Regions from separate parts of the Megasphaera sp. An286 genome, predicted to be linked through region 1. Evidence: riboswitches for the same ligand, from Rfam matches in the RefSeq annotation. Region 1 holds a riboswitch; each other region holds the start of a gene.
What was found. Region 1 has a riboswitch for S-adenosylmethionine ahead of metK (methionine adenosyltransferase). Riboswitches for the same ligand answer to the same signal wherever they lie in the genome.
Positions count from the first base shown of each region.

Region 1 (7,550 bases):
CGACCTGTTCGTCCCGCAGCGTGTCTGGCTGCAGCACGGGAATTCCCAATTCCAGGGCTTTTTCTTTTACGGGCGAAAAGGATACCTTTTTTCCGCGGCCCCGCTGCTTATCGGGCTGGCTGTACACTGCGGCGATGTCAAAGCCCTGATCGTGCAGTGCTTGCAGGGACGGCACGGAAAAATCGGGCGTCCCCATAAATACGATTCGTAACGATGCCATTAGCCTATTCTCCGTAAATTTTCTGCTTTTTCAATAAAAAGCGTACCGTATAAATGATCGATTTCATGCTGGAAAATACGAGCCAGGAATCCTTCAGGCTCGTAGATCACCGTTTTGCCGCGGCGGTTCAGGGCCTTGACCTTGATGCGGTGATGCCGTTTTACCGTGCCGTAATAGCCGGGAACACTCAGGCAGCCTTCGTCGCCGTCGTCCGTTTCTTCCGAACGCTCGATGATTTCCGGATTGATCAGCTCGATTAAGCCGTTGCCGTCGTCGAGGACGACGAGCTGCAGCGATTCGTTGACCTGCGGGCCTGCGAGGCCGACGCCTTCGGCAGCGTACATCGTTTCGGCCATGTCATCGAGCAGTTTTTTAATGTGTTTCGTAATATGTTCAACCGGTTTTGCCGTTTCTTTCAAAATAGGCGCGCCGGCTTCAATGATTTTTAGCGTTGCCATTCTCTCACCTCATAGCTTACTATAGTATATTTACATTTTTCTCTTTATTATATCATATTTTTTCATATCTCTACAGATACGGCTTTTTCGTTTTAGAAGGACGGGTCCACGTCAATGACGACGCCGGAAGCCCAGCACTGGGGCTCACGGCGCATATAGTCTTTGATATCATCCAGGGATTTGCCTTTTATCAAGATAACCAGGCGGTATTTGCCGCGTATCCTCTTGATGATGTCGGCAAAAGGGCCAATGACTTCGACGGGACTGTGTTCCCAGCGCGTCCAGCTTTGCAGCGCCGCCGCTAAGTCGTTTCCCCGCCGCCACAGGGGCTGCTCCTCTTCGTCTGTAAGGATGATTTTTATGATGCGATGGAAGGGCGGGTACTGCAGGGCGCGGCGAAATTCGATTTCCTGCTCGTAGAAAGTGTGATAATCCTGCTTCTGCGCGCACTGAATGACGTAGTGCTCCGGCGCATAGGTCTGCATGACGACCCGGCCCGGCGCGTCTCCCCGTCCGGCCCGTCCGGCGGCCTGCGTCAGGAGCTGAAAGGTCCGTTCGCCAGCCCAATAGGCCGGCAGGTTGAGCAGGCTGTCGGCAGATAAAATGCCGACGGCGCTGACGTTGGCAAAGTCATGGCCTTTCGCTACCATCTGCGTCCCTAAGAGGATATCATATTCATGCCGCCGGAACCGTTCCAATATCTGCTCGCCGCTGTACTTGCGGCTGGCCGTATCCTGGTCCAGGCGGACGACGCGGCTGCTGGGAAACAGCTCGCCCAGCTGTTCTTCGACCTTTTCTGTTCCCGTTCCGAAAAACTTGATATACTTGCTGCCGCAGGCCGGACATACCGTCGGAATCGGCTTGGACGCCTCGCAGTAGTGGCACTGCAGGTGGTCGCTCTGCTTGTGGTAGACCATGGGCACGTCGCAGGTGTCGCATTTGACGACGTAGCCGCACTTGCGGCACATGACGAAGGTGGCAAATCCGCGGCGGTTCAGCAGGATGATAGCCTGCTGACCGGCTACCAGCGTTTCTTCCAGCAGGGAAACCATGGCGTCCGACACGACGCGGTAGTTGCCCCTGGCCAGTTCGTCGCGCATGTCGGCAATGGTTACAGTCGGCAAAGGCCGGCCGTGGATGCGTTCTTTCAGCTCCAGCAGCGTATATTCTCCCTGCAGGGCTGCGTAGTAATCGCTGACCGACGGCGTGGCGCTGCCCAATATGACCGGGCAGCAGTAATAGGCGGCGCGCTTCTGCGCTACGGCGACGGCATGATAGCGCGGCGATTCTTCCTGTTTGTACGAACTGTCGTGAGCTTCATCGACGATGACGAGGCCGAGATGCTGCGCCGCCGTAAAGACGGCCGAACGGGCTCCGATGCAGATGTGGCTTTCTCCGCGGAGCATGCGGAGCCAGTTGTTTTTCCGTTCGCCCTTCGAGAGCTGGCTGTGCATGACGACGACGTCGTTTCCAAAGCGGCGGACAAACTGCCTTACGATTTGGCCGGTCAGGGCGATTTCCGGCACGAGGACGATGACCTGCTTTCCCTGCCGCAATACGTCTTCGGCCAGCTGCATATACACTTCGGTCTTGCCGCTCCCCGTAACGCCGTGCAGCACATAAGTGCGTCCCGTCGTGTCGCCGCGGACGGCCTGTACGGCCCGGGCCTGCTCGTCTGTCAGCGTCAGAGGACGGCTCTGTTCCAACGTCGGCAGCAGCTGCCTCGTCCGGACATTTCTTTCACTGATAGCCGCCAGTCCCGTGCCGCAGAGGCGGCGGATGACGTCGGCACTGTATCCTTTTCCAATAAAAGCAGATACGGGCGCGCTGCCTGCTTGCTTCAATTCAGCCAGCAAGGCCGCCTGCCGCCGCCGGTTCGCCAGCAGGCCGTCGGCGTCGTCCCGCACAAAGGACAGCCACTTTTCCGTTTTATCGGATATTTTATTTTTCCAGCCCTTCTCTACCTGCAGTACGCCTGCCTCAAGCAGAGCGTCTACTCGCCTGGCGCCGAATTTCCGCGCCAGCGCCGCTTTTTCCACCTGGCCCTTCGCTTGGACGTACGCGGCGACATCGGCGTCTTCCGCCGACGCGGGAGCCTTCGTTCCAACCGTAACATACAGACGGACTTCCAGCCCTTTCTTTTCTATCATGAACAGGCGGAGGGCGTCGGCAAGGTTGCAGAGATAATACCGGCTGATCCAGGAAGCCGTTTCGATCATTTCTTCCTGAAACCCCGCCTGCGCCGACAGCACGGCGCTGATCGGCTTGAGCTCGTATGCATATTCGACTGCATTTCTCTCGCTGACGGCGACGACGATTCCTTCTTCCTGCCGTCGTCCAAAGGGAACCTGCACGCGGCTGCCGACGTGCACAGCCATGCCGTCCGGGACGATATAGGAAAAGGTCTGCTGCAGCCGTTTGGCCGTCGTATTGATGATGATGTCTGCTACCATAGCCCTGCTCCTGCGTTTGTATAACATAAAGATAGGGACTTGACGAAGCAAGCCCCTATACATTGTATCATATTTAATTCAGCCATGCCACCTGGAAGGCATGATTCCTCTGAGATGGTCCAGTCTTATAAGCCGGCTTCCTGACGGAGAACGTCGGCTTTGTCGAGCTGTTCCCAAGGCAGGTTCAGATCGTTGCGGCCGAAATGACCGTAAGCGGCCGTCTGTTTGTAAATCGGGCGCTGCAGGTCGAGCATTTCGATGATGCCGGCCGGACGGAGGTCGAAGTGTTTGCGGATCAATTCGACAATCTTTTCGTTTTCGACTTTGCCCGTACCGAAGGTTTCTACGTGGATAGAAACGGGATGGGCTACGCCGATGGCATAGGCCAGCTGGATTTCGCATTTATCCGCCAAGCCTGCGGCTACGATGTTCTTCGCCACATAGCGGGCTGCATAAGCTGCCGAGCGGTCTACCTTTGTGGGGTCCTTGCCGGAGAAAGCGCCGCCGCCGTGACGAGCCATGCCGCCGTAGGTGTCGACGATGATCTTGCGGCCCGTAAGGCCGGAGTCACCCTGAGGACCGCCGATGACGAAGCGGCCTGTCGGGTTGATGAACAGCTTCGTCTGGTCGTCGAACAACCCTTCGGGAAGTTCCGGCTTGATGACGTATTCGAGCAAATCTTTTTCAATCTGTTCGCGCGTAACTTCCGGGCTGTGCTGAGCCGAAATGACGATGGTGTCGATGCGGACGGGCTTGCCGTCTTCGTATTCAACCGTTACCTGCGTCTTTCCGTCCGGACGGAGGTACGGCAGCGTGCCGTCTTTGCGGACCTTGGCCAGACGGCGGGACAGGCGATGAGCCAGAGAAATCGGCAGCGGCATGTAGTCGTCCGTTTCGTTCGTCGCATAGCCGAACATCATGCCCTGGTCGCCGGCGCCGATCGAATCGAATTTATCCGTCGTGCCGGATTTCTTTTCCTGCGCTTCGTCGACGCCCATGGCGATGTCCGGGGACTGTTCGTCCAGGGAGACGAGGACGCCGCACGTATCGCAGTCAAAGCCGTATTTTGCGCGGGTATAGCCGATGCTGCGGACCGTTTCGCGCACGATGTGCGGAATATCTACGTAGCACGTCGTGGAAATTTCGCCTACGACGTGTACCATGCCCGTCGTTACGAGAGTTTCGCAGGCGACGCGGGCGTTTTTATCTTTTTCCAAAATTGCATCCAAAATGCCGTCAGAGATTTGGTCGGCCATTTTGTCGGGATGGCCTTCGGTTACGGATTCAGACGTAAAAAATTCACGATTCTTTGCCATTATATCCTCCTTATGCGTTCAAAAAAAATCCCCTCTGAAAAGAGGGGTATGTATCAGCCCATCTTTCAGTACGCTACACTGTTGGATTTAGCACCTTTCATTCACTGAAGGTTGCTGCTGCATCATCGGGCCAATCCCTCCACAGCTCTTGATGGTTAAATATTTTATTCACTTGACCTATTGTATACTAACAAGAGGAATTATGCAAGACCTATTCGAAAAATCATGGCCTCGATTACTGATTTTTTTTGGCTAAAATCGCCGCGGCCCGTTCTACGATGACCGCCGCCAGGTCTTCCTTGTCCATTTTCTCGAGCTTTTCCATCGAGCCGTCAGGGAACAGGAAGGTGGCGATATTCGTCGTGCCCTGGAAGCCGGCCCCTTCGGCGCTGACGTCGTTGGCGACGAGCATGTCGAGGTTCTTCTTCTTTAACTTAGCCGTGCCGTACTCGATGAGGTTCGTCGTTTCGGCAGCAAAGCCGATGAGAACCTGATGGGCCTTGCGCTGGCCCAAGCCGTACAGGATGTCCGGGTTTTTAGCCATCGTCAAGGTCAGCGTTTCGTCGGATTTCTTGATCTTATTCGCTGCCGGATGAGCCGAACGGTAATCGGCGACAGCAGCCGACTTGATGACCAGATCGCAGTCGTCGTAATACGAATCGACGGCGGCCTTCATGTCGTTGGTGCTGCCTACGTCGATGCGGCGCGCTACGCCGGCCGGCGTCTTCAGATGGTCGTTGCTGCCGGCGACCAAGGTGACGTCTGCGCCGGCAAAGGCTGCGGCTTTAGCGATGGCAAAGCCCATGCGGCCGCTGGAATGGTTGCCGATAAAGCGGACCGGGTCGATAGGTTCGCGCGTGCCGCCGGCCGTGACGATGACCTTCTTCCCTTTCAGCAGGCTCGTCCGGCAGGCTGTAAATTCGACGTAGTCGACAATGTCTTCCGGTTCGGGCAGACGGCCGACGCCGGTGACGCCGCAGGCCAAATGACCTGTAGCGGGCTCGATGATTTCATAGCCGTACTCCTTGAGGGCGGCGATATTTTTCTGTACGATGGGGTTCATATACATGTTGCTGTTCATAGCCGGGGCGATGACGACGGGAGCCGTCGTAGCCATGACCGTCGTCGTCAGCATATCGTCGGCGATGCCGCCGGCAATTTTGCCGATGACGTTGGCCGTAGCCGGAGCGATGACGAACACGTCGGCCCACTGGGCCAGGGCGATGTGCTCGACGTTAAATTCGGGAATATCGCTGAACATGGATACGGCGACGGGGTTGCCGGAAATTTCCCTCATCGTCAGCGGCGTAATAAACTCCGTCGCATGTTCGGTCATAATGCACTTGACTTCAGCGCCGCGCTTGCGCAGCATGCTGGCGATTTCAGCGGCCTTAAACGCGGCGATGCCGCCGCTGATGCCCAAGACGATTTTCTTGTTTTCTAATAACATGGCGATGATATCCTCCGCAATTATTTAATGCCGCCCTGAGGCTTTTCATAGGTAATCTTGCCCTGATCGATTTCTTCCATCGCGATGGAAACGACGCGCGTCGTTTCTACATCTACGAGCGGTTCGTCGCCGTCCGTCAATTCGCGGGCCCGTTTTGCTGCCAGCGTGACTAAGGTGTATTTGCTGTCTACTTTTTTCATTAACGATTCCAACGTCGGTTTGATCAACATAAGAACATCTCTCCTCTTTACTGCATACAAATTTCTATTGATACGCCTGCTTGGTCTCTTCGATACAGTTGGCGTTGCGCATAACTCTGCACTCCTCGGCTTTCAGCACGGCGGCGGCCTTCTGAATCGCTTCGCCCAGATCGTCGTTGACGATGACATAGTCGTATTTATCAATCCATTCCAGCTCGTTCCGGGCCTTCGCCAGCCGCGCGGCGATGACTTCATCCGAGTCGGTATGGCGTCCCCGGAGCCGCTCTTCCAGGACGGCTTTGCTCGGCGGCACGATGTAGATAAAGACACCTTGGGGATACTTTTCCTTTACCTGCATAGCTCCCTGAATGTCGATTTCCAGCATGACGTGGTTGCCTTGGCGGAGCATCTGGTATACGTATTCCTTCGGCGTGCCGTAATAATGGTCGTATACCTTGGCGTGTTCCAGAAACGCGTCTTCCTTCAGCAGCTCTTCAAAACGGCCGTTGTCGGTAAAATAATAATTGACGCCGTCTTCTTCGCCCGGACGCGGCTGGCGCGTCGTCATGGAAATAGAATAGTGGATATTGGGGAAATGCTCCCGCAGTGCGTCGCATATCGTCCCCTTGCCGGCGCCGGACGGGCCGGAGACGACGATAAGCAGACCTGAATCGATCATGGTCGCTCCATCCTCTCTTATAAATCTTCTTCTGGTTCTTCCTGGTCTTCCCCGTCGACCTGCAAAATACGGTGGGAAATAGTTTCCGCCTGCAGGGCCGATAAGATGATCTGCCCGTTGTCCATGATGAGGACTGAGCGGGTCTTGCGGCCGAAGGTCGCGTCGATGAGCGTATTGCGCTCCCGCGCTTCCTGCACCATGCGCTTGATCGGCGCCGATTCGGGGCTGATAATGGCCACGACTTTACAGCCCATTACCATGTTGCCGAACCCTATATTCAATAAGTTGAAATTCATAGCCTCACCATCATTCGATATTCTGCACCTGTTCGCGAATTTTTTCAATTTCGTTTTTCAACTGCAGGACATATTCCGTCACGTCGGTGTCGTTGGCCTTCGAGCCAATCGTATTGACTTCCCTGTTCATTTCCTGAATGAGGAAATCGAGCTTGCGGCCTACGTCGCCGTCCTGCTCCAGAAAACCCTTTAATTGTACCACATGGCTGCGGAAGCGTACAACTTCTTCCGTAAAATCCACCTTGTCGGCGTATGTGGCTACTTCCTGCAGAAGCCGGTCCTGGTCGGGGACCTGACGGGCCGCGTCGAACAGGGCCAGTATTTTTTTCTCCAGCCGTTCCTTATAGCGGGCGACGACGTCTTCTTTCTTCGCTTCAATGGCGTCGATCATAGCCGCCATCCTGTCGGTCCGCGCCAGCAAGTCGCGGCGGATATTGGCACCTTCCTTATCACGCATAACCACCATGCCGTCTAAAGC
Region 1 is NZ_NFIY01000004.1:92,211-99,760, reverse strand. Features, by position in the region: gene fmt (methionyl-tRNA formyltransferase) at 1-220, opposite strand, end outside; gene def (peptide deformylase) at 220-678, opposite strand; gene priA (primosomal protein N') at 771-3,131, opposite strand; gene metK (methionine adenosyltransferase) at 3,257-4,447, opposite strand; SAM riboswitch class I at 4,503-4,605, opposite strand; gene coaBC (bifunctional phosphopantothenoylcysteine decarboxylase/phosphopantothenate--cysteine ligase CoaBC) at 4,683-5,897, opposite strand; gene rpoZ (DNA-directed RNA polymerase subunit omega) at 5,918-6,127, opposite strand; gene gmk (guanylate kinase) at 6,162-6,776, opposite strand; gene B5F80_RS03320 (DUF370 domain-containing protein) at 6,794-7,072, opposite strand; gene B5F80_RS03315 (YicC/YloC family endoribonuclease) at 7,083-7,550, opposite strand, start outside.

Region 2 (7,550 bases), on a different contig from region 1:
GCCAGGAGCAGGGTAATGACGACGCTCAGCTTGTCGATGGGCACGACCTTGGACACGTCGCCCAGCTGCAGAGCCTTGTAATAGCAAAGCCACGACGCCCCCGTCGCCAGGCCCGACAGGATGAGAAAGAGCCAGCCCTTCCGGCTGATGCCGCTAATGTTGTCCCAGTTTCCCGTCAGACTGACCATGCCGAAGGCCATGACTAAGGCCACGGCCGTCCGAATAGCCGTCGCCACATGGGAATTCACGCCTTCGATGCCGATTTTTGCCAGGATAGTCGTCAAGGCTGCAAATACGGCCGATCCCAAAGCTAACAGCGCCCACATAGTACTTCATCTCCCTTTCTGTTATACCTTATCGCGAGCGGAACCGATAGCCTGCGCCCCACACCGTTTCGATATACTGCGGCTTAGCCGAATCCGTTTCTATCTTGTCGCGGATGCGGTTCACGTGGACCGATACGGTCGCCGTCTCGCCCAGGGATTCTGCGCCCCAGACGCGGTCAAAGAGCGTCTCCTTGCTGAATACCATGTCGGGATTTTTCGCCAGGAACAAGAGGAGCTCAAACTCCTTATTGGCCAGCGCTATTTCCTTGCCGGCGATGAAAACCCGCCGCGCCGACTCGTCGATTTCCAGGTCGCCGTACTGGAGGACGCTCTTCGACGTCTCCCGGGCCGTCAGCCTGTCATAGCGGGCCAGGTGGGCCTTGACGCGGGCGACGAGCTCGTTAGGGCTGAAGGGCTTTACGATGTAGTCGTCTGCGCCTAGCCCCAGTCCCCGTATCTTGTCGATGTCTTCCTGCTTGGCCGATACGAGGAGGACGGGGATATTCTTGTGCTCCCGAATATGGCGGCAAATCTGGAAGCCGTCCTGGCCAGGCAGCATGATGTCCAGCAAAATCAAATCGAAGGGCTGACGCAGCGCCTGCTCCTGCCCCTTGATGCCGTCGGTCTCGATGGACACGGCGAAGCCGTTGGCTTCCAGATAATCCTTTTCCAACTCGGCAATGCCTTTATCGTCTTCAATGATCAATATGTATTTCATCGTCAGTTCCTTCCTTCCGTATAGGCAATTCGATACAAATGGTCAGTCCCTTGGGCTGGGTCTGCTCGGCCCAGATCTTCCCTTTCATTTCATCGATGATCTGCTTGGCTACGGCCAGGCCCAGGCCGCTTCCCTTGGCCACGTTGCTGCGGGCCTTGTCGGTCCGGTAAAACGAATCAAACAGCTTGGGCAGGTCGTCTTCGCCTACGCCGCGGCCGTCGTCGGCAAAGGTCAGCCGCACGGCGTCGTCTCCGGCAGCATCCAGGGATATGGTCAAATGGCCTTCGTCGCCGTCTTTATATTTTACGCTGTTGCCGATGATATTTTCCACGACCCGCTGGAAATGGGTCCGGTCCATCGATACGACTGCCGTATCCACAGACGCCGTATAGGAAATATCCAGCCCTTGTCTGCGGAAATGTTCGGCCTGCTCGCTCGTATAATCTTCCAAGTAGCCACAGAGATCTACGTTTTCCCAGCAGAATTCCACCTGTCCCAGGTCAAACTTGGAAAAGAGGAACAGCGTCCGCACCAGGCGGGTCATCATCCTCGACGTATCCAAAATCATGGCCAGGTAATGGCGGCGCTTTTCCGCCGTATCGGCGATGCCGTCCTTCAAGCCGCTGGCATAGCCTTCGATGCGGGTCAGGGGCGTCGCCAGGTCGTGGGAAATGCCGGCGATGAGCTCCTTGCGGTTCTTGTCGTAGGCGTCCCTCATTTCCCGCGACGCCTTCAGTTCCCGGCGCATCGTCTCAAAGGCCCTGCAGGTCTGGCTGATTTCGTCGTTCCCCTCGGCAACGACGGGATGATCCAAATTTCCCCGGCTGATGTCTTCGGCGATGTTCCGCATCTCCTCTACAGGCCGGACAATTTGCCGAGCCAGCAGGCGCGCTAAGAAAAGCCCTACGGCAATCGTCACGAGGACCGCCAATATGGCTAAGACGACAAAGGCGACCTTCACGATATTCTTCGAGCTGAGGTCCCAAATGCCGCCGTGCTTGCGCAGTTGTACCGGCCCGATGACGGCTACGGCTACGCCCGTCTCAGGCGACGTATAATGGAAGGCGATGCCTTCGTCTGACCAGTTGAGGGCCGCGCCGCTGCCCGGGCTGCGCCGGTACGCCTCGCCGATCGTCGCCCAGGGATCAGTATGCTCCGTCGCATACAGGATTTGTCCCTTCTGGGAAATCGCCACCGTAAGGCCCTGATCTTCCAAATGGTCGCTCGTCTGCATGAGCCGGCCCATGCCTCCGGTATACCAGTCGGCGCGGACGCAGAGGCGGCTCAGCTCAAACTGCACCGATAAGGTCGGGCCGTTGCTCTCCGGCCAGAGAAAGGAAATGGCCGCCGCCCTGTTGATGTTGCCGAAATGGAGGCCTAAAAAAATAGCGATGCTGACGACGAGAGTAAAGGCCACGGGAATGGCTATCATAACAAAGTTAGACAACAGCAATCGTTTTCCAATAGGTATATCTCTCAGGTTCATCTGTCCTTCTCCCCGCTTTCCTGCCGCATGACGCGCCTTGCCTTCTATTATACCACGCCGCCGCAGATATCTTGATACGTTCGCATAGTTATACTTATTGCAGTGTATGCGGAAAAGATAAACAAAAATTAAACGAAGGAAAAATTCTTCATAAAACCTCCGTGCCCTTGTCTTTTCTGCAGCAGGTATCCGATTGATGGGCTTAATACATTTAAAATGCAACTATATTTTTTAGAAAAATATTCCGATTTTCCTGTGGATGTTCTGCATTTTTACGAAAATCCCAGGCCGCAGGCCGCGCCCATGTCCTTTGCTTTCGCATATTTTACACGGCGAAATATCTCTTGTATTTGACAACACCCGTCCCTTAGTGATAATATGTTAAGCAACAACCAAATATACAAGTTCATCCAGAGCAGCTGAGGGACTGGCCCCATGACGCTGCGGCAACCCCCGTCAGGGAAGGTGCCAATTCCAACGGAGTATTCCGGCAGATGAAGCGACATACACGAAATACCGAGCCGTCATCTGTTTGACGGCTTTTTTAGTTGTACTGCCACCGGGTTGAACTCGTACTGAATCAAGGAGTTGATATTGTGATAAAACTGGAAAACATTACCAAAACCTACGACGGCAAGGCCCAGGTCCACGCCCTCAAAGGCGTCAACCTGACCATTGAAGACGGCGAAATCTTCGGCATTATCGGCAAGAGCGGCGCCGGCAAATCGACCCTCGTCCGCTGCATCAACATGCTCGAACGGCCGACGAGCGGCAACGTCATCATCGACGAAAAGAACCTGACGAACATGACCGACGCCCAGCTGCGGGCGGAACGCAAGCATATCGGCATGATATTTCAGCATTTCAACCTGCTCTCGTCGCGGACGGTCTTCGACAACATCGCCTTCCCCCTGGAGCTCATCGGCGCATCGAAGGAAGCCATCCAGAAAAAAGTCGCCGACCTTTTGGAATTAGTCGGACTGACGGACCGGCAGTTCAACTACCCGGCCCAGCTGTCGGGCGGCCAGAAGCAGCGCGTCGGCATCGCCCGGGCCCTGGCCAGCGACCCGAACATCCTCCTGTGCGACGAAGCCACGTCGGCCCTGGACCCGCAGACGACGAAATCCATCCTCGAGCTGCTCAAGGACATTAACCAGCGCCTTGGCATTACCATCGTCATCATTACCCACGAAATGGCGGTTATCAAAGAAATCTGCAACCGCGTCGCCGTCATCGAAGGCGGCGTCATCAAGGAAGCAGGCCGCGTCGTCGACGTCTTTACCAATCCCCAGTCCCAGACGATGAAGGACTTCGTCAAATCGGTTATCAACATGGAGCTGCCCGCCGGCATCGCCAAGATGGGCATTACGGATCAGCCTGCGCCGGGCTACGATATGCTCGTCCGCCTGCGCTTCAAGGGAGCCGCTACGAACGAACCTGTCGTCGCATCGGTCGTACAACGCTTCCACACCTACGTCAGCGTCCTCTACGGCAACATCGACTACATTCAGGACGAACCTTTCGGCTATCTCATCGTCGTCATCATGGGTTCTATGGAACAACAGGCAAAAGCATTTGAATATATTAAAGAATTACCTATTGGAAGCGAGGTTTTAGGATATGTCCCAAGAAATCATTAATTTAATGCTCCAAGGCATTCAGGAAACTGTTTTCATGGTCGCCGTCGCGACGATCATCGCCGCTATCATCGGTATTCCCCTCGGCATTACGCTGGTCACGACCAGCCGGGGCCATATTCTGGAAAACCGCTTTATCAATCAGATACTGGGCACCATCGTCAACATCATCCGCTCGATTCCCTTTATCATCCTCATGGTCGCCATCATTCCTCTGACCCGCATCATCGCCGGCACGTCCATCGGCACGACGGCGGCCTGCGTGCCCCTGACCATCGTGGCCATTCCCTTTTTGAGCCGCCTCGTTGAAACGTCTATCCGCGACGTCGACTTCGGCCTCGTCGAAGCCGCGGAATCCATGGGCGCCACGCCCTTCCAGATCATCCGCAAGGTCCTCATTCCCGAAGCCCTGCCGACGATCATCAACAACATTACGGTCCTCATCGTCAACCTCATCGGCGCTTCGGCCATGGCCGGCGCAATCGGCGGCGGCGGCCTCGGCGACATCGCTATCCGCTACGGCTACCAGCGCTTCCGCGCCGACGTCATGCTGGCGACGATCATCATCCTCATCGTAGGCGTCAACCTCATCCAGGCCTGCGGCGACTTCGCCTCGCGCAAGAAAAATAAAAAATAAGTAGATACGATATAACCCAGACCGCAGCAGAACCTGCCATGGTCTGGGTTATGTTATACAGCGCCGGATTTGACAAAGAAAGGGCCGTATGAGTAAGATGTATATATACGTATGCAACAAGGAGGCATGAAGTATGAAAGCAATGGTACTGTATTACTCTAAAACGGGCCACACGCAGAAGATGGCCGAAATCATCGCCCAGGGCATGGAACGGGTACAGGGCGTCCAGGCCAAAGCCTGCTCTATCGACGATTTGGACGAAGCGTGGGCTGCCGAAAGCAAATGCATCGTCCTGGGCTCGCCTATTTATTTCGCCAGCGTCTGCGCCGACGTCAAGTCCTGGCTCGAAGGGCCATGCAAGAAATGCCAGCTCGCCGGCAAGCTGGGCGGAGCCTTCGCAACGATGGATTATCTCCACGGCGGCGGCGACCTGGGCATTCGCCTCATCCTCGACCATATGATGGTCTACGGCATGATGACCTATTCCGGCGGCGGCTCATGTGGCGCGCCTGTCATCCATCTGGGCCCTGTAGCCTTAAGCAAAGATCTGGACGGAAGCAAGGAAACCTTCCTGACCTACGGCGAACGCATGGCGGCTAAGGCTGTCGAGTTGTTCGGCATAGAGGGCTAATACTATACTTGACCCAATACTATGTATCATACAAAAGGACGCGTCATCTTAATCTGGCGGCGCGTCCTTTTTCTCTGCCTCATTGCATAATCTCCCTATGTTATATCGCTTCCAGCTTCACGCGGAACGAAATCATCCGCGCCGTGTCCATGGCATCGAACTGCACGACGTAGGCTTGCCGGTCCATATTGGCGTCGATGACGGTTCCCTCGCCGAAGACGGCGTGCCGTATCCGCTGGCCCGACGCAAAGGTCGTTTTGCCCTCCCGGTCAGGCCAGTATTTGCCGCTGTATTCGATGTAGTCCCGAGTCGCCCGGACGAGGCTGTCCGGCGGCGGATTATCATACGCCAGCACGTCCGGGCCCATATCCAGGATAAACCGCGACGGATAGCGGACTGCGCCGTCGAAATGCTGCCCGTCCGCTTCGGACAAATATAAGCCCCTTTCAGCCCGCGTCAGGGCTACGAAGGCCAGCCGCCGTTCTTCTTCCATGGCCTGCATCGTCCGCACCTTCCGCGACGGGAAAATGCCTTCGTTCAGGCCGTACAGGAATACGTAGGGGAATTCCAGCCCCTTGGCGGCGTGAACCGTCATGAGCTTGACCTTGTCGTCATCCGGCGCGGCGTCGGCGTTGGTAAGCAAGGCCACGTGGGACAAATAATGCTCCAGCGTGACTTCCTCGCCGCATGTCGTTTCATACTCGTACACGGCCTGCTTGAGCTCGGCCAGGTTGTCCAGCCGCTCCTGGCTGCCTTCGGTGCGGAGCGCTTTCTCATAGCCGCTGGCGTCGAGAATTGCCGACAGGACCTCCGATACAGGCCGGCCCTCGTACTCGGCGGCAAAGGACTCGACGAGCGCTGCGAACTGGCGGGCCTTCGTCCCCTTAAACAGGCCGTCGTCCATCGTTTCGACCAGCGCTTCGTACAGGGAGCAGCCGCGGGTGTCGGCGTATTCCTGCAGAAAGGCCATGCGCCGCTTGCCCAGATTGCGCTTCGGCACGTTGGCGATCCGCTGGAAAGACAGGTCGTCTTTATAGGCGATGATGCGCAAATAGCTGAGAGCATCCTTGATTTCCTTGCGGCTAAAAAACTGGACGCCGCTGTATATGACGTAGGGTATGTGTTCCTTCAACAGCGCTTCCTCCACAGTCCGCGTCACGTAATGGGCCCGGTACAGGACGGCCATGTCCTTGTAAGGCACGCCGCGTTCGCGCAAGGCCTTCATGCGCCCGGCTATCCACTGCCCTTCAGCCTGGGGATTTTCGGCAAAATGGCAGACCACGGCGTCACCGTCAGGCAAGGTCGGCCGGAGCGACTTGGCCATACGGCACACGTTGTTGTCGATGAGGGCGTTGGCCGCCGCCAAAATCTGAGGCGTCGAGCGGTAATTATCCATCATTACGATGGTCTTCGTCCCTGGGAAAGCTTTGTCAAACTCGAGGAGATACTTTACGTTGGCGCCGCGCCACGTATAAATCGTCTGGTCCGGGTCGCCGACGATGAACAAATTCTTGTGATAGCCCCACAAGACGCTCATGAGCTCGTATTGAAGCAGGTCGATATCCTGAAATTCGTCGATCATGATGTATTCCAGCCGCCGCTGCCATTTCAGCCGGATGTCGTCGTGCTCCTTGAAAATATACAGGGAAAACTTGATGAGGTCGTTGTAATCGAGGCCGAAGCATTTCTTTTCCTGATACAAATAGCCGTAGAAGATGATGTCCGCAGCCGACGAGGCTTCGTCGTACTTCTTTTTCAGCCGCTCCAGAGACATCGTAATCATGTCGGCGTAATATTCCGGTTCCTGGACGAGCTTGCGCATTTCTATCATATCCCGGGCGGCGGAAAAGGTCATATTGCGCAGCGTCAGCCCCCGTTCTTCGTAAATCATCTGGAGCATGGCGTCGATATCGGCATTATCGAGGACGAGAAAATTCTTGGGATACTGGACGGCGTGGCTGTCTTCCTGCAGGACCGATACGCAGAATCCATGGAACGTATTGACGTAGCCCGTGTCGTTGTCGCCTGTCAGGTTGTGGATGCGCCGGCGCATTTCCGCCGCCGACTTGTTGGTAAAGGTGACGCAGAGGATGTGGCCCGGCAAGATGCCCAGCT
Region 2 is NZ_NFIY01000005.1:12,735-20,284, forward strand. Features, by position in the region: gene B5F80_RS03610 (EamA family transporter) at 1-326, opposite strand, end outside; gene B5F80_RS03615 (response regulator transcription factor) at 355-1,044, opposite strand; gene B5F80_RS03620 (HAMP domain-containing sensor histidine kinase) at 1,022-2,530, opposite strand; SAM riboswitch class I at 2,934-3,031, shown strand; gene B5F80_RS03625 (methionine ABC transporter ATP-binding protein) at 3,127-4,170, shown strand; gene B5F80_RS03630 (methionine ABC transporter permease) at 4,151-4,804, shown strand; gene B5F80_RS03635 (flavodoxin domain-containing protein) at 4,938-5,435, shown strand; gene B5F80_RS03640 (UvrD-helicase domain-containing protein) at 5,536-7,550, opposite strand, start outside.
Region 2: linked by a shared signal. The riboswitch ahead of B5F80_RS03625 (methionine ABC transporter ATP-binding protein) and the one ahead of metK (methionine adenosyltransferase) in region 1 are both predicted to bind S-adenosylmethionine.

Region 3 (7,550 bases), on a different contig from region 1:
CAATAAGGTCGTGACGAACGCCTTGCTGACGCCGGGCGACCTGGTACTGTATGACCGGAACAACCATAAATCCGTAGCCATCGGTGCCCTCATCCAGGCCGGGGCGACGCCGGTATATTTGGAAACGGCCCGCAACCCCTACGGCTTCATCGGCGGCATCGACGCCCATTGCTTCGACGAAGCCTACCTGCGCGAGCTGGCTGCTGAACGGGATCCGGAAAAGGCGAAGCAGCCCCGGCCTTTCCGCCTGGCCGTCATTCAGCTCGGCACTTACGACGGCACGCTGTACAACGCCCGCTACGTCGTCGACAAGATAGGCCATCTCTGCGACTATATCCTGTTCGATTCGGCCTGGGTCGGCTACGAGCAGTTTATCCCCATGCTGCGGGACAGCTCGCCGTTGCTGCTGGACCTGCACGGCGACGACCCGGGCATCATGGTGACCCAGTCGGTTCACAAGCAGCAAGCCGGCTTTTCCCAGGCGTCGCAGATTCATAAGAAGGACAATCACATTCACGACCAGAAGCGCTACTGCAACCATAAGACCTTTAACAATGCCTTTATGGCCAACGCCTCGACGAGCCCCTTTTATCCCATGTTCGCCACTATCGCCGTCAACGCCAAAATCCATTCGGGCGACGCTGGCCGGAAGATGTGGCGCGACTGCGTGAAGCTGGGCATTGACGCCCGCAAGAGCATCCTCCAGCGCTGCCACTACATCAAGCCGTTCATCGCGCCGACGGTACACGGGAAGCTCTGGCAGGACGGCGACACGGAGCAGATGGCCGACGACATCGCCTACTTCACTTTTGAGCCAGGCGCAAAATGGCATGCCTTTGAAGGCTACGGCCCGGATCAGTACCGCGTCGACCCGTGCAAGCTTCTGCTCACGACGCCGGGCATCGACGCTGAGACGGGCGAGTACGAAGACTTCGGCATTCACGCCAATATCCTGGCGACGTACCTGCGGGGCAACGGCGTCATTCCGGAAAAGTGCGACCTGAATTCCATCCTGTTCCTGCTGACGCCGGCGGAAAACTGGAATAAGCTCCGCTTCCTGACGTCGCAGCTCGTCCGCTTCGAACGGTTTGTCGATAACAACGTACCCATGCAGGAAGTCCTCCTGGGCGTGTACAACTCCCATCCGGCACGCTACGCCGGCTACACGATCCAGCAGCTCTGTCAGGAAATGCACGATTTCTATAAGGCGAGAAATGTAAAGGATTTGCAGAAGAAGCTGTTCCGCCGCGACTATTTCCCCGAATACGTCATGACGCCGCAGGAAGCGCAGCACGCCTTTATTCGCGGACAAGGCGAGCTCGTGCCTCTCGACGAGCTGGAAGGCCGGATCGCCCTTGAAGGGGCCCTGCCCTATCCGCCGGGCGTCCTCTGCGTCGTGCCGGGCGAACGGTGGTCGCCGACGGCCGTCCAGTATTTCAAGGCCCTCGAAGAAGGGCTCAACGAGCTTCCCGGCTTTGCCTCGGAAATCCAGGGCGTGTACCTGGAACACGAAGACGACGGCCGCGTCCACGCCTACGGCTACGTGCTGAAAGAATAAAACGATATGGTAAACTAAAAGCCCTGTGCAGCGATGCTGTACAGGGCTTTTTTGGATTTCTTATAATAGATTTTTTACGGCTTCTGTAATCTTCTTGGCGATATAGGGGTTGTTCATCGTGTAGACGTGGATGCCGTCGACGCCGTTAGCCAAAAGGTCGGCGATCTGGTCGATGGCGTAGGCGATGCCGATATCCCGCATGGCTTCGGCATTGTCGCCGTATTTGGCGATGGCCCGCTGGAACTTGACCGGCAAGGTCGCGCCGCACAGGGACACCATCCGTTCGATTTGCTTCTTATTGGTGACAGGCATGATGCCCGCTTCGATGGGGACGCTGATGCCGGCGATTTCGCACCGTTCGAGGAAGCGGTAGAAGGTGGCGTTGTCAAAGAAGAGCTGGGAAATGAGCTCGCTGGCGCCGGCGTCGACCTTCGTCTTCAAGTTGCGGATGTCGGCGGCCATCGTCTGGGCTTCCGTATGGCCTTCAGGATAGCAGGCGCCGATGACGTTGAATTCCGGGGCGTTCCGCTTGATGAAGGCTACGAGATCGCTGGCATGTTCGAAGACATGGGCTCGTTCGCGGCCCGGCGTTTCGTCGCCCCGCAGGGCCAGGATATTTTCGATGCCCGCCTTTTTCAGCTCGTCCAACGTGCGCAGGGCGTCATCTTCGGTCAGGTAGATACAGGGCATATGAGCCGCCGTTTCGCAGCCGTAGGTGTGCTTGATAGCCGAGGCCACTTCGACGGTGCGGTTGCCGCCGCTGCCGCTTCCGCTGGCGCCGCAGGTGACACTGATGAAATCGGGATAAAGCTGGCTCAGCTCGTCTAAAGCGGCGTAAATCGTCTCGATGGGCGTATCCGGCTTGGGCGGGAAGACTTCAAAGGAAAAGACTGTTTTTTTGGCAAATAATTCATTTGTGCGCATATATATTGCTCCTTGCTGCATAGCTGACAGGGGGTAAGCACGAGTACAGCCGCGTGTTTTTGTTTATATTATATCATGAAGTATGGCCGTATGTATAACAAAAGGGCCTGGAACGAGGCCCTTTTGCATGAATATATATGTGTGTTGTATTAGAAGCTGGGCAGAATGGCTCCCTGGTATTTGTCTTCGATGAATTTCTTCACTTCCGGAGACTGGAGGGCTTTGACGAGAGCCTGGATTTCCGGGCGGTTTTCGTCGCCTTCGTGGATGGCTAAGATGTTAGCGTACGGCGAGTCTTTATCTTCGAGGAAAATCGCGTCCTTCAGCGGATTGAGGCCGGCTTCCATGGCGAAGTTCGTGTTGATGACGGCGATGTCTACGTCGTCAATGGAGCGGGGAATCTGGGCGGCTTCCAATTCGACGAACTGGAGGTTTTTGTCGTTTTTCACGATGTCCTGTACCGTAGAGGTGATGCTGCCGTTATCCTTCAGGGAAATCAGGCCGGCCTTCTGCAGGATGAGCAAGGCCCGGCCGCCGTTGGTCGGGTCGTTGGGGATGGCGACCTTCGCGCCGTTTGCCAATTCGTCCAGTTTGGCGACTTTATGGGAGTAAATGCCCATCGGTTCGATGTGGACCTTGCAGATGGCCTTGAGCTGCGTGCCGTGTTCTTTATTGAACGTTTCCATGTAGGGGCCGTGCTGGAAGAAGTTGGCGTCCAGCTCCTTGTCGTTCAGGGCCAGATTCGGCTTGACGTAATCTGTAAATTCGATGATCTTCAAATCGATGCCGTCCTTGGCTAAGAGGGGCTTGATTTCGTTTAAGATTTCCGCGTGGGGAACGGGCGTCGCGCCGACGGTCAGGACCTTATTCTGCGTCGACTCTTTGCCGCCTGCCGGGGCGTCGCTGCCGCAGCCGGCGGCCAATACGGCCAGCGCGCAGAGAGCCGCAGCGGCCAGGACGGTAAGTTTTTTGAAATGCTTCATAAATGATTCCTCCTAAATATAAAATGATATGGCGTAAGACCGTTTAGCCTTTTATCCCATGAAAAAAGCCCCTTTCCCAAGAGAAAGAGGTATCGTCGCAGGGTCTTTATCTCTCGGAAATCAATCCGCAGGAATTAGCACCGTCGTTATCGGTTGCCGGGCTTCATTGGGCCAGTCCCTCCGCCGCTCTGGATAAAAGGATGTAAAATTGTCTTGAACATAGTGTATCATGAATCTCAGATTTGTCAAATTGCTATATTTGCATAGCCTGCCGGCCTGATATGACGAGAACGAAAGTAACGGGCAGAACGGCAAAAATGTGATATAATCAAAGGACGAGATATTGCATTAGGAGGTAATACGAAATGGAATCGATTCAAGACGTAGTAAAAAAATACCAGCAAGGCGGTAATAACTGTTCCGAAACGGTATTAAAGGCCTGCAATGAATATTACGGCCTCAACCTGTCGGACGACGTGTTCCGCATGGTATCGGTCATGGGCGGCGGCGTCGGCGGCTCGGGCTGTCTCTGCGGCGCCCTGAACGGCGCCTGCCATATCCTGGGCCTTCTCGTAGGCCGCAATACGCCGGAAGAAAAGACCAAGGCGGAAATCTACGCTCCCGTAAAGGAATTTTATCAGCTGTGGATGGGTAAGTTCCACGCGTCGTGCTGCCGCGTCCTCAAGAGCCCGGCCAACGGCGGCCCCGTATCCTGTCCGGAGCTCATGGTCGGTACGGCGGAGCTCCTGGCGGCCTTTATAGAAGAAAAGGGATTGCTTAAAAAATAAAGACATGGAAAAGACCTCGTACGGCGTCGTACGAGGTCTTTTTTTGCGGGTTTATTTATTCGGCAGGATGACGTCGCGGGCCCGGACGTCCTTGCTCAGGCTGTCGATGTGGTTGGCAAAAATCTTGGCCATGCGGATATTTATTTCATCTTTCATTGGCACTTGATAATGCGATGGCGTAAGGGTGTTCCAGGCTGAAGACGGATTGCCGTCAACGTGGATGACATCGTTTTCATCGGGTTCAATGAGAACGTATGTGGGAATTTGATGCATGTCGTTTTGCCAGATGCCTAGTTTTACGTCAGGGCTATCTTTCGTGTCATTCTGCCGGGCCATGATAAAGGTAAGGGGGTAATAGCTCTTTTTACCGTTCGAGAACTGGGTGTACTGTGTGCGGAAATGGATGAGCGACTGTTTGAATGGCACAACGGCAATGGAATCACTGGCTTTGTCGGCAATGACGAAACAAGGGCCGGCTGTCGTCTGGAACAATGCTAGGTAGCCGTCGTCATCTTCTTCGGAAACAGCCACGACTTCACCATGGAGAGTATGGTCTTTTGCCATTGCCTTGGCGGTGTCCAGGCTGTTGGGGGACGGAAGCGTTTGATAGGCTGAGCCTTCTGGCAACGCTTTGCTGATGATGCGGTCGCTGTCGGAGAAGGTGACCTGCGTTGCCGTAGCCGATTGGACGAGGCCGCCTAAGCCGACGAGGCAGACGATGGAGACGGCCAGGCCGATGAGATAGGGCTTGGATTGTCCCGTCGGCTGCTTGCGCTTGACGAGGACGGCGCAGACAATCGCCGCGATGACGAGGGCCGCGCAGACGACGCCTAGCAGGATGGCCGTCGTCTGATGGAAAATGCGGAACTGGGCCTGCATGTGAATATCCTGGCCTGCCGAGGCGCCCTGGGTGTTGATAAAGGCCGGCTTCAAATCCCAGACGAGGGTCTTGCCGTCGTCGAGGACCTGGTCGGCGTTTGTGGCGTCGACGGCCATGGGCAGGTGCATCGTAAAGTCGAGAGACGCCGAGTTGACGGCGGCGGCGACGGCCTGGTTATGGATTTCGTTGAGCTGGGCCGCTTCCCGTTCAGCCTGCTTGCGGTATTCCAAATAACTCCAGACGTCGACGCTGGATGGTACCTGGAAGAAATTGGGAATATTGTCTTCGTAATGGGCCTGTGGCAGGGCGGCGTTTTCCTGTCCCTTGATCCGCGTATGGATGGAATAATAGTCATACAAGAGGCCCTTGTGCAGCCGGATTTCACCGTATTCCGGGTCGGGCGTCCAGAATTCGCCGCCTGTATCGGCAATATCCTGTATGCCGGCGTAGGTTTTGCTGGACCGGTAGCCGTTTGCCGTATCTTCGACGGTGAAGCCGTTCTGCCGGTCTTCCTGCTTCCATTGATTCAGGGAAGCGGCCATGTCGGCCTGCATGGGAATCTGAAAGGATAAGTCCTTGCGCAGGACGATGGAGCCGTCGTCCTTAAAGGTCATGTCGGCGTGCAGGTCGGCGCAGCCGCTCAGAAACAGCCCGCTCACTACGAACAGGCAGGCCGCCGCAGCGCGGCGCATAACGTGTTTGTACATCATAATCTATCCCCCGCTTTCAAAAGGTGTCTTTGCCTTTACTGTAGCATATTCGCCGGGATATGACAACGGCCGGAAGCTGTCGCGGCGGCAGCAGATATGCTATAATGTATACTTAGCAAATTATATCATGATGCAGCATAGATGAGAGGATAACCATGGGAAGTATAAAAGTACAGAAATTATCGAAATCATTCGGCGTCCATACGGTGTTTCAGGACGTATCCTTTGAAATCCGCCGCGGCGAACGCATCGGCCTCATCGGAGCCAACGGCGCAGGCAAATCGACGCTCCTGAAATGCCTTATGGGTCAGGAAGAATATGACAGCGGCGTCTTCGTCGTGTCCGAAGGCGAATCGGTCGGCTACCTGCAGCAGGATATTGCCTTTGAAGACGACGTGACGCTGCGTCAGACCATCACCGAGGCCTGGCAGGACGTGCTGCGCCTGGAAGAACAGCTCAAGGATGCGGAGAAGGACATGCAGGCCCATCCCGACGATGAAAGCGTCATGAACAAATACGCCCGCCTGCAGGAACGGTTTGAATGGCTCGGCGGCTATGAATACGAATCCATGTCCCGGAAGATCGTCCACGGCCTGGGCTTCGGCGAAGCCGATTTGGACCGGCCGGTGCAGCAGTTTTCCGGCGGCCAGAAGACGCGCATCAACCTGGCTAAGGCCTTAGTACGCCGTCCCGATTACTTATTCCTCGACGAACCGACGAACCATCTGGACATGGACATGCTGGAATGGCTGGAAGGCTACTTGCTGTCCTATGGCGGCGGCATCCTCATCGTGTCCCACGACCGCTATTTCCTGGACAAGGTGGCGACGGGCATACTGGAGCTGGAACACGGCAAGGTGACCAAATACAAGGGCAATTATTCCCGGTATATCGTCCAGCGGACGGAGCAGCGCAAGGCTCTGGAAAGGGCCTACCAAAAGCAGCAGGACCATATCCGCCAGACCGAAGAATATATCCGCAAGTATAAGGCCGGCATCAAGGCCAAGCAGGCCCGGGGCCGTCAGTCCCAGCTCAACCGGCTGGAGCGCATCGAACTGGCTCCTGAAGCGGAAACGCTGCATTTCCATTTTGCGCCGGCAGAAGAATGCGGCCAAAAGGTCCTCGTCCTCGACGATATCTGCGGCGGCTTCGGCGACCGGCAGTTATTTGACCACTTGTCCCTGCTGCTGCGCCGCGGCGAGTCGGCGTCCCTCATCGGGCCGAACGGCACGGGCAAGACGACGCTCCTGCGCATGATTATGGGCGAAATCGAAGCGGACAAGGGCCACATCACCTTGGGCAGCCGCGTGCATATCGGCTACTTTGCCCAGGAGCATACGGATTTGCACGGCGCCTGGACGGTGCTGGGAGAAATCATGAACGATTTCAGCTACGGCGAAGACGAAGCCCGTTCCGTGCTGGGCCGCTTCCTCTTTCAAGGCGACGACGTATTTAAGGTCGTCGACAGCCTGAGCGGCGGCGAACAGGCGCGGCTGGCCTTATTGAAGCTGTTTTTGCAGGGCGCCAACTTCCTCATCCTCGACGAACCGACGAACCATCTCGACATTCCGACGAGGGAAGTACTGGAACAGGCCCTGCAGGAATTCGGCGGCACGTACCTCGTCGTATCCCACGACCGCTATTTCCTAGACAAGATTACCCAGCGGACCCTCGTGCTGGAAGATAAGAAGATCAAGGAATTTTTAG
Region 3 is NZ_NFIY01000006.1:86,321-93,870, reverse strand. Features, by position in the region: gene speC (ornithine decarboxylase) at 1-1,558, shown strand, start outside; gene metF (methylenetetrahydrofolate reductase [NAD(P)H]) at 1,619-2,482, opposite strand; gene B5F80_RS04505 (MetQ/NlpA family ABC transporter substrate-binding protein) at 2,632-3,465, opposite strand; SAM riboswitch class I at 3,569-3,664, opposite strand; gene B5F80_RS04500 (C-GCAxxG-C-C family protein) at 3,831-4,253, shown strand; gene B5F80_RS04495 (hypothetical protein) at 4,305-5,843, opposite strand; gene B5F80_RS04490 (ABC-F family ATP-binding cassette domain-containing protein) at 5,999-7,550, shown strand, end outside.
Region 3: linked by a shared signal. The riboswitch ahead of B5F80_RS04505 (MetQ/NlpA family ABC transporter substrate-binding protein) and the one ahead of metK (methionine adenosyltransferase) in region 1 are both predicted to bind S-adenosylmethionine.

Region 4 (7,550 bases), on a different contig from region 1:
CCCGCCGCGGCAATTCGTCGAGCTGCCGACGGACCTCTGCTTCTACTTTTTCCGCCAAGGCTCGGCTCGGCGTGACGAGGAAAACCGCCGCCCGCGCGTCGTGTTCTGCCTGGGCCAGCAGGTCCGCCGCCACCCAGACGGGATTGGCCGTATCGTCGGCCAGCACGCCGACCTCGCTCGGCCCGGCGATCATGTCGATGCCGACGGTACCGAAGACGAGGCGCTTGGCCATGGCTACGTAGGCGTTGCCCGGCCCGACGATTTTAAAGACCGGCGGGATGGATTCGGTGCCAAAGGCTGCCGCGGCAACGCCCTGGGCTCCGCCGGCTTTGTAGATTTCCGTCGCGCCGGCGACGCGGGCCGCCGCCAAAATATAGGGATTGACGGAGCCGTCCTTCTTGGGCGGCGTAAAGACGGCAATAGACGGCACGCCGGCGACGTGAGCCGGGATGATATCCATGAGCACCGTCGACGGATAGGCCGCCGTGCCGCCGGGAACGTACACGCCGACGCGCTGTATCGGCGTAAACTTCGCCCCTAAGCGCACGCCGGGGCGGAACGTATCCATCCACGTCGTCTCGACCTGCCGTTCGTGATACGTCCGGATATTGGCCGCCGCCTCTTCCAACACAGCCATGAAGTCGGATCCAACAGCCGCGACGGCCGCGTCGATTTCTTCTTCCGTTACGAGAAACGAATCGAGAAAGGGCCCGTCAAATATGGCCGTAAATTCCTTCAGGGCTTCGTCGCCCCGTTCCTGCACAGCCTGCAAAATATGTTCTACTCTCTGGCGAATGGCCTCGCTTTCCGACTGGTTCCGCGCCGTAATCGCCCGGACCTGCCGCAGCGTCAGCCCTTCTTCAGGAACTTCTATCCATTCCACTGTCCATGCCCCCTCGCTTATGCTTCCAAATCCTTCTCTTTGACGACGTCGACGAGACGCCGTATGTCTTCGTATTTCATCTTAAACGACACGGGATTGCAGATCATGCGGGCGCTGAAATCCATGAAATACTCGACGACCTCCAGGCCGTTGGCTTTCAGCGTATTTCCCGTCTCGACGATATCGACGATGACGTCGGCCAGCCCCACGATAGGCGCCAGCTCGACGGACCCGTTCAGCTTGATAATATCGACGCTGCGGTGATTCTGCTCGAAATGGCGGCGGGCGATGCGGGGATACTTCGTGCCGACGGTAATGCGCTTCGTCATATCCACGGGCTTGCCGGCAATGGCCGCGACGGCCATGCGGCAGCGGCCGATGCCCAAATCGAAGATTTCGTACACGCCGGCTCCCGGCGCTTCTTCCAGCAGGACGTCTTCGCCGACGATGCCCACGTCAGCCGCTCCCCGTTCGACGTAGACGGCTACGTCCGGCGATTTGACGAGGGTCACCTTGAGCGTTCCCGTACTGTCTTCAAAAATCAGCTTACGGCTGTCGGCGGTATAGGTCGGAAAGGCATAGCCGCTTTCCTGCAAATAGGCCATGACCGCCTTGTGTATGCGCCCCTTAGCCAGGGCAATGTGAATTGCCATCTTAAAGCCCCCTCATCGCGTCTTCCAGGTCTGCCGCCGTCACGGCCCGGCCGTCCTTGTAATACGAGCCGCCGCGGTATACGGCGTGAATGCTGTAATCGCGGCTGTCGATAAAGGACGATTCGGGATAGGCCGCCACGCGGAATCCCTGGCTGCGCCAGCGCATCAAATCGCGGACCATGACCTGATCCGACGCCGCGTAGGAAACGGCCAGCTGGAACGACGGCTCTGTTTGCGCCAGCAGGCCGGCGTCGTTCATGAATTCGTACAATAAGTTGATGTTCATGCCGAAGCCGCAGGCCGGCCGGTCGATGCCGAACTGGGCCGACAGCGTATCGTAGCGGCCGCCGTCGATGACGTCGTACAGCGCGCCGTCGACATATACCTTGAACACCATGTCCGTATAATAGCCCAGCCGGCTGGCAAAGCCAAAGTCGAGCTGCACCTTGTCGGCAAAGCCGGCGTATAAAATATAATCGTAGATTTTTTCCAGCCGCGCCAGGGCGTTGAGCATGCCGCTGTTCAGGCAATAGTCCTTCGCCTTGCCCAGGGTCTGGGCGTACGGTCCGAACAGGACCGGCAGCGCTTCCAGGGCGCAGCGGGCGTTTCCCGGCAGGGACAAGCCGCTCAGATAGCGGCGCAGGGCGACGAGATTGCGGTCGGCCAGATAGGCCCGCAGCCGGTCCTTCTCCGCTTCCTGCAAGGGCAGGGCGTCGAACAAGGCCTGCGTATACGCTGCGGTGCCGATGTCGATGCGGATGTTTTCGACGCCGACGGCCTTGAGGATTTCCGCGGCCATGACGATGACCTCGCCGTCGCACTCGGGGCTCGGATCGCCGAGGATTTCAATGCCGCCCTGCAGGAAATCCTTGCCGTAGGTGCTGCGGCCGAAATATTCCCGAAAGACGGTGCTCACGTAACCGAACTTCAGCAGCTGGTTCGGCCGGGGAAACTCCCGGGCCGCCGACTCTACGAGGGGCAGCGTCACGTCGGGACGCAGGACGAGGACCCGTCCGTCCGTATCGACGGTCTTTACCATCTGCCGGCGCAGGTGCGGAAAAAAATGCTGATATACGTCGTAATCTTCAAAGCTCGGCGTCTCGACGATCTTGCAGCCGTGGTTCATGATTACGGAAATAATCTTTCCCTGAATTCGGTCATAATTGCGCATTTCGTCATGATGAAGCATTTTCACCCCATCAAGCGTATTCGGTTTCATCGCATGACCTCCTTTTACGTCTGTCTATTTTGCTTTATTACTTTATCAAGGTAAATCGATAAAGTAATGGCTGACATAAATTGTAACACACTGGAGGCGAAATAAAAATACCTTTTCTTAAAAATTTTACTTTTTTTACACGTCTTCTTCGGCTTGTTTTAAAATTTTCTTCACGGCCTTTTCAAACTTCGGCCGGGGAATCATGACCCGATGGCCGCAGCCGCAGCAGCGGATGACGAAATCGACGCCGATACGCATGACCTCCCATTCGTTTGAGCCGCAGGGATGGGGCTTTTTCATCTGCACGACGTCGCCGATATGATACCGAATAAAATTTGCCATATACATTCTCCTTTTCTGATAAAAAACGATAGTATATATAGTATATAGGGTAACGCCCGAAAAGGATAGAGAAAAAGAGGCCCGGCAGCCCTTCTATTCCCTTTTCGCCCTCCCTGTGGTAGTATATTGGATAATAGCCGGCCTATCGAGCCCCTATCTTTTTTTTATTTTCTGCAAGGAGGCACCGACTTGACACCGAACTTACAAAAACTGCGCTATACGTATTTGCTTCTCTATACCCTCGGCGGCGTCTGCACGCTCATGACCCTGGCCCTGCTGATCTGGGTCGCCGTTTGTATCGCCCTGGAAGCCGAGCCGTTGGCGGCTATTTCCTTCTTATCCCACTTACCGACGCCCCTGCGCTTCGTTATCATCATCGCCGTCATGGCCATTTCCATCGCCGCCTGGCAGTACGGCGCCAAATACCACCAGCAGTACGAAGCGGCCCTGAAGCAGCGCCGCACGGAAAGGTAAAAAACCATGAGAAAGACGGAATTCATGGACCTCTTGAAGTATTACTTCCGCCGCAGCGACAAGACCGATTTGAAAGGGATCTTGGAAGACTGCGAAGAACAGTTCCGCCTGGGCGCGAAAAAGGGCCTGACGGAAGAAGAAGTATGCGCCAAACTGGGCCATCCTAAAAACATATACCGCTACTATATCGGCAAACCCATCGTGCCGGAAGACAATCTCAGCATGACCGGCTCCGCCGACGCGCCGGCGCAGGAGGCGCCCGAGGCTGCCCCTGCCAAGGCGTCCCAATTCTACGATTGGGAAAAAGACCCGGCCCATCGCCGCCCCAAAATCCGGAAAGCCTACTACCCCATGCCGCAGCCCGAGCCGCCCCGAAACTACGATGCTTACGCCGAAGGGCCCCAGCGTCCTAAGGCGAAACGGCCTGCGGAACGGACAGCCGATGAAGACGAGCTGCAGTGGAATGACAAGGCCGCCATTCCCCAGGCAGCAAAGGCCATTGCCAGCCCCTTTCTAGACATATTCGGGGCCTTATTCAATATCGTCAGCACTATATTGTTCTTCGCCTTTGCCCTGGCGCTCCTCGCCTCCATCGCCGTATACAGCCTGCCGCCGTATATCTTCTCGGATCTGCTGCCCCTGCCGACGCTGTCCGTCTCGACGATGGCCTTCGCCGTCCTGGCCCTGCTGTTCGCGGCCCTGACCGCGTCGTACGCCAGCCAGGCCTGCCACCGCACGGCCCGCAATGCCAGAAACCCGCAAAGGAGGGACGGATAATGGGAAAAGTCGTCATATGCCTCGTCCTGACGCTGGTCTTTTCCTTTCTCAGCGTCCAGTCGTTCCTGAGCAACGACTACGCCCGCCTCCAGCGCTGGCTTGCCTATTATCAGGAATACAAGGTCTTCGAAGAAGCGGTCAAGCGGGGAAACGCCTCAAAGGCCGAGCTCTTCGAACGGCTGAAAACGATGTATCCCGGCCAAGTCAGCGAGCTGGAAACCCATCTCAAGGAAAAGTACGGCGACCTGACCGACACGGCGAAAGATACGCAGAGCACCTTGTCCGACACGCTGAACGACACCCTCGAAACGTTCTCCTCGTCCCACGCCGACATCGACGCCATAAAAAAGGAAGCCGAAAGCAGGCTTTCCTCTAAGGCCGAAGATGCCGAACAGGCCGTTTCCGAGCCGAAGCGTTCCGTATCCCGCGAAAGCAGCAAGGACACGGAATCGAAACACACTGACGATGCCAAAGAGCCGCGGCGCTCTGAGTCGGACACAGTGAAAGAATAATTTTTTTCATATTTTATTAAAAAATAATTATTATCCATTGATTTTATTTTGCAAATAGAGTATAATGTACTCAGAGGTCAGGAAAGAGACCTGACAAGAGGCAGCACAGGCTGCGAGTTTACGTATGAAATTATGGAGGTATCGATATGGAATTAAAAGGAAGCAAAACTGAAAAAAACTTAATGGCAGCATTTGCCGGCGAATCCCAAGCAAGAAATAAATACACCTATTATGCAAGCGTAGCGAAAAAAGCCGGCTACGAACAGATCAAAGCCTTCTTTGAAGAAACAGCCAACAACGAAAAAGAACACGCTAAAATCTGGTTCAAACTGCTCAACGACGGCATGCCGAACGACATCGACGCGCTGAAAGATGCCGCCGCAGGCGAACATTACGAATGGACGGAAATGTATCCGACCTTCGCAAAAGAAGCCAGAGAAGAAGGCTTCGAACACATCGCCTACCTGTTTGAAAAAGTAGCGGAAATCGAAAAACACCATGAAGAACGCTACCTGGCCCTCTTGGCCAACATCGAAAACGGCACGGTCTTCAAGAAACCGGCGACGAAAACATGGGTATGCCGCAACTGCGGATTTATCGTCGAAGGCGAAGAAGCTCCGGAAGTATGCCCGGTCTGTGCCCATCCGCAAGCTTTCTTTGAATTGAAAAACGATAACTACTAAACCACCATATATAACGAGACACCATCACACATCCAAAAGCGGAGGCAGGAATCCTGCCTCCGTCTTTTGTCGTCGGAAAAATTCTGCTGCCAAAACATTGACATTCGGCACAAGAGATGGTATGATTTTTATCAACAATCATATATTGATTTCATCAAGAGCAGCCGAGGGAATGGCCCTATGACGCTGCGGCAACCCCCAAATGGGATAGGTGCCAAGTCCAGCGGATACATCCGACAGATGAACACATACGTAACCAAAGCCGTCATCTGTCGACGGCTTTTCTTTTTACCCGTATCATCGCCGGCCCATCCTATGGCAGGCCATCCTGCCTCTTGCCATGTGATTGATTCAGTATCAGAAAGGATGAACAACTCATGAACTCTTCTATCAAAAAACTCCTTGCTGCGGCCCTCATCGCCGCGACCTGCGTATTTGCCGCCGGCTGCGGCAGCTCCGACAGCGGCTCGGCCGACAAAAAGGAAATCGCCATCGGCGTAACGGCCGGCCCCCATGCGGAAGTCATGGAACAAGTAGCTAAAGAAGCAGAAAAACAAGGCCTGACCATCAAGGTCGTCGAATTCAACGATTTTGTACAGCCCAACAAAGCCTTGGCCGAAGGCGATTTGGATATGAACTCCATGCAGCATCAGCCCTACCTCGACAACGTCGTCAAAAACCAGGGCATGAAGCTGACCTCTATCGGCAAGACCATTATCCTGCCCATGGCCGTATATTCCCACAAATATAAAAACATCAGCGAAGTCGCCGACGGCGCTAAGGTTACCATTCCGAACGACCCGACCAACGGCGGCCGCGCCCTCCTGCTCCTGCAGCAAGTCGGCCTCATCACCCTTAAAAACGGCACCTCCGTCGACGCCTCCGTACCGGATGTCGTAAACAATCCGAAGCACCTCGAATTCATCGAGCTCGACGCCGCCCAGATTCCCCGTTCCCTCGACGATACGGACTTGGCCTGCGTCAACACGAACTACGCCATCCCGGCCGGCTTAAACCCGCAGAAGGATTCCCTCCTCGTAGAAGACAAGGATTCGCCGTACGCTAACATCATGGTCGTCCGCGAAGATGAAGCCAATAACGAAACGTATAAAAAAGTCCTGGCTATCTACCAGTCTGAACCGATTAAAAAATTCATCAACGAACACTTCCAAGGCACGATTCTCCCGGCATTCTAAGAGAAACGGACATCGAGCCACCACGGCATAGCCCCTCGCGGCTATGCCGTTTTTAGTTATACGCTTATACGCTGCAGGAAATAATATAGTATAATGAAATAGTAAAAGGAAACTACGCGTTAAGGAGATGACAGCTGATGAAACACATCGTAATCCTATCGGGCAGCCCCAGAAAAAACGGAAACACGAACCTCTTGTGCCGCCAATTTCAGCAAGGAGCCGAGGCGGCGGGCCACAGCGTACGCTTTATCCCCCTGGCGGAAAAACGCATCGGCTTCTGCCGGGCCTGCGACGCCTGCATGCGCAATGGCGGAGCCTGCATCCAGAAGGACGACATGGCAGACATCCTCGGCGCCTTCCAGCAGGCCGACGTCGTCGTACTGGCGACGCCCGTCTATTTTTACGGCGTCAGCGCTCAGATGAAGGCATGTATCGACCGCACCTATCCCATTTGGCAGCATCTCGGCCGCAAGGAAGTATACTACATCGTCTCCGCCGGCCTGGGCGAAGACATCATTGCCCGCTCCCTCGGCGACCTGGACGGATTTGTCGAGCACTTCGAGCAGTATGAAATCAAAGGCCGCCTGTACGCGTCCAACGTCATGGAAGCCGGAGCCGTCCGCACCCAGCCGGTCATGGAAGCAGCCTACCAGGCCGGCCTTCACGTATAGAGCAGGAGGATACTGATGGAATCATTACGATACAGAAAAGCCCGGACCGAGGATATGGAAGCCGTCATGGCCCTGCAGACCGCCGTCTTTCACGGCGAGCAGCTCATCCCTCTGGACGCCGTTGAAGCCTTTCTAGCCAT
Region 4 is NZ_NFIY01000010.1:1,993-9,542, reverse strand. Features, by position in the region: gene hisD (histidinol dehydrogenase) at 1-883, opposite strand, end outside; gene hisG (ATP phosphoribosyltransferase) at 901-1,536, opposite strand; gene B5F80_RS05955 (ATP phosphoribosyltransferase regulatory subunit) at 1,538-2,755, opposite strand; gene B5F80_RS05950 (DUF951 domain-containing protein) at 2,891-3,097, opposite strand; gene B5F80_RS05945 (hypothetical protein) at 3,287-3,571, shown strand; gene B5F80_RS05940 (DUF1700 domain-containing protein) at 3,578-4,348, shown strand; gene B5F80_RS05935 (hypothetical protein) at 4,348-4,860, shown strand; gene rbr (rubrerythrin) at 5,007-5,543, shown strand; SAM riboswitch class I at 5,692-5,790, shown strand; gene B5F80_RS05925 (MetQ/NlpA family ABC transporter substrate-binding protein) at 5,921-6,739, shown strand; gene B5F80_RS05920 (flavodoxin family protein) at 6,877-7,410, shown strand; gene B5F80_RS05915 (GNAT family N-acetyltransferase) at 7,426-7,550, shown strand, end outside.
Region 4: linked by a shared signal. The riboswitch ahead of B5F80_RS05925 (MetQ/NlpA family ABC transporter substrate-binding protein) and the one ahead of metK (methionine adenosyltransferase) in region 1 are both predicted to bind S-adenosylmethionine.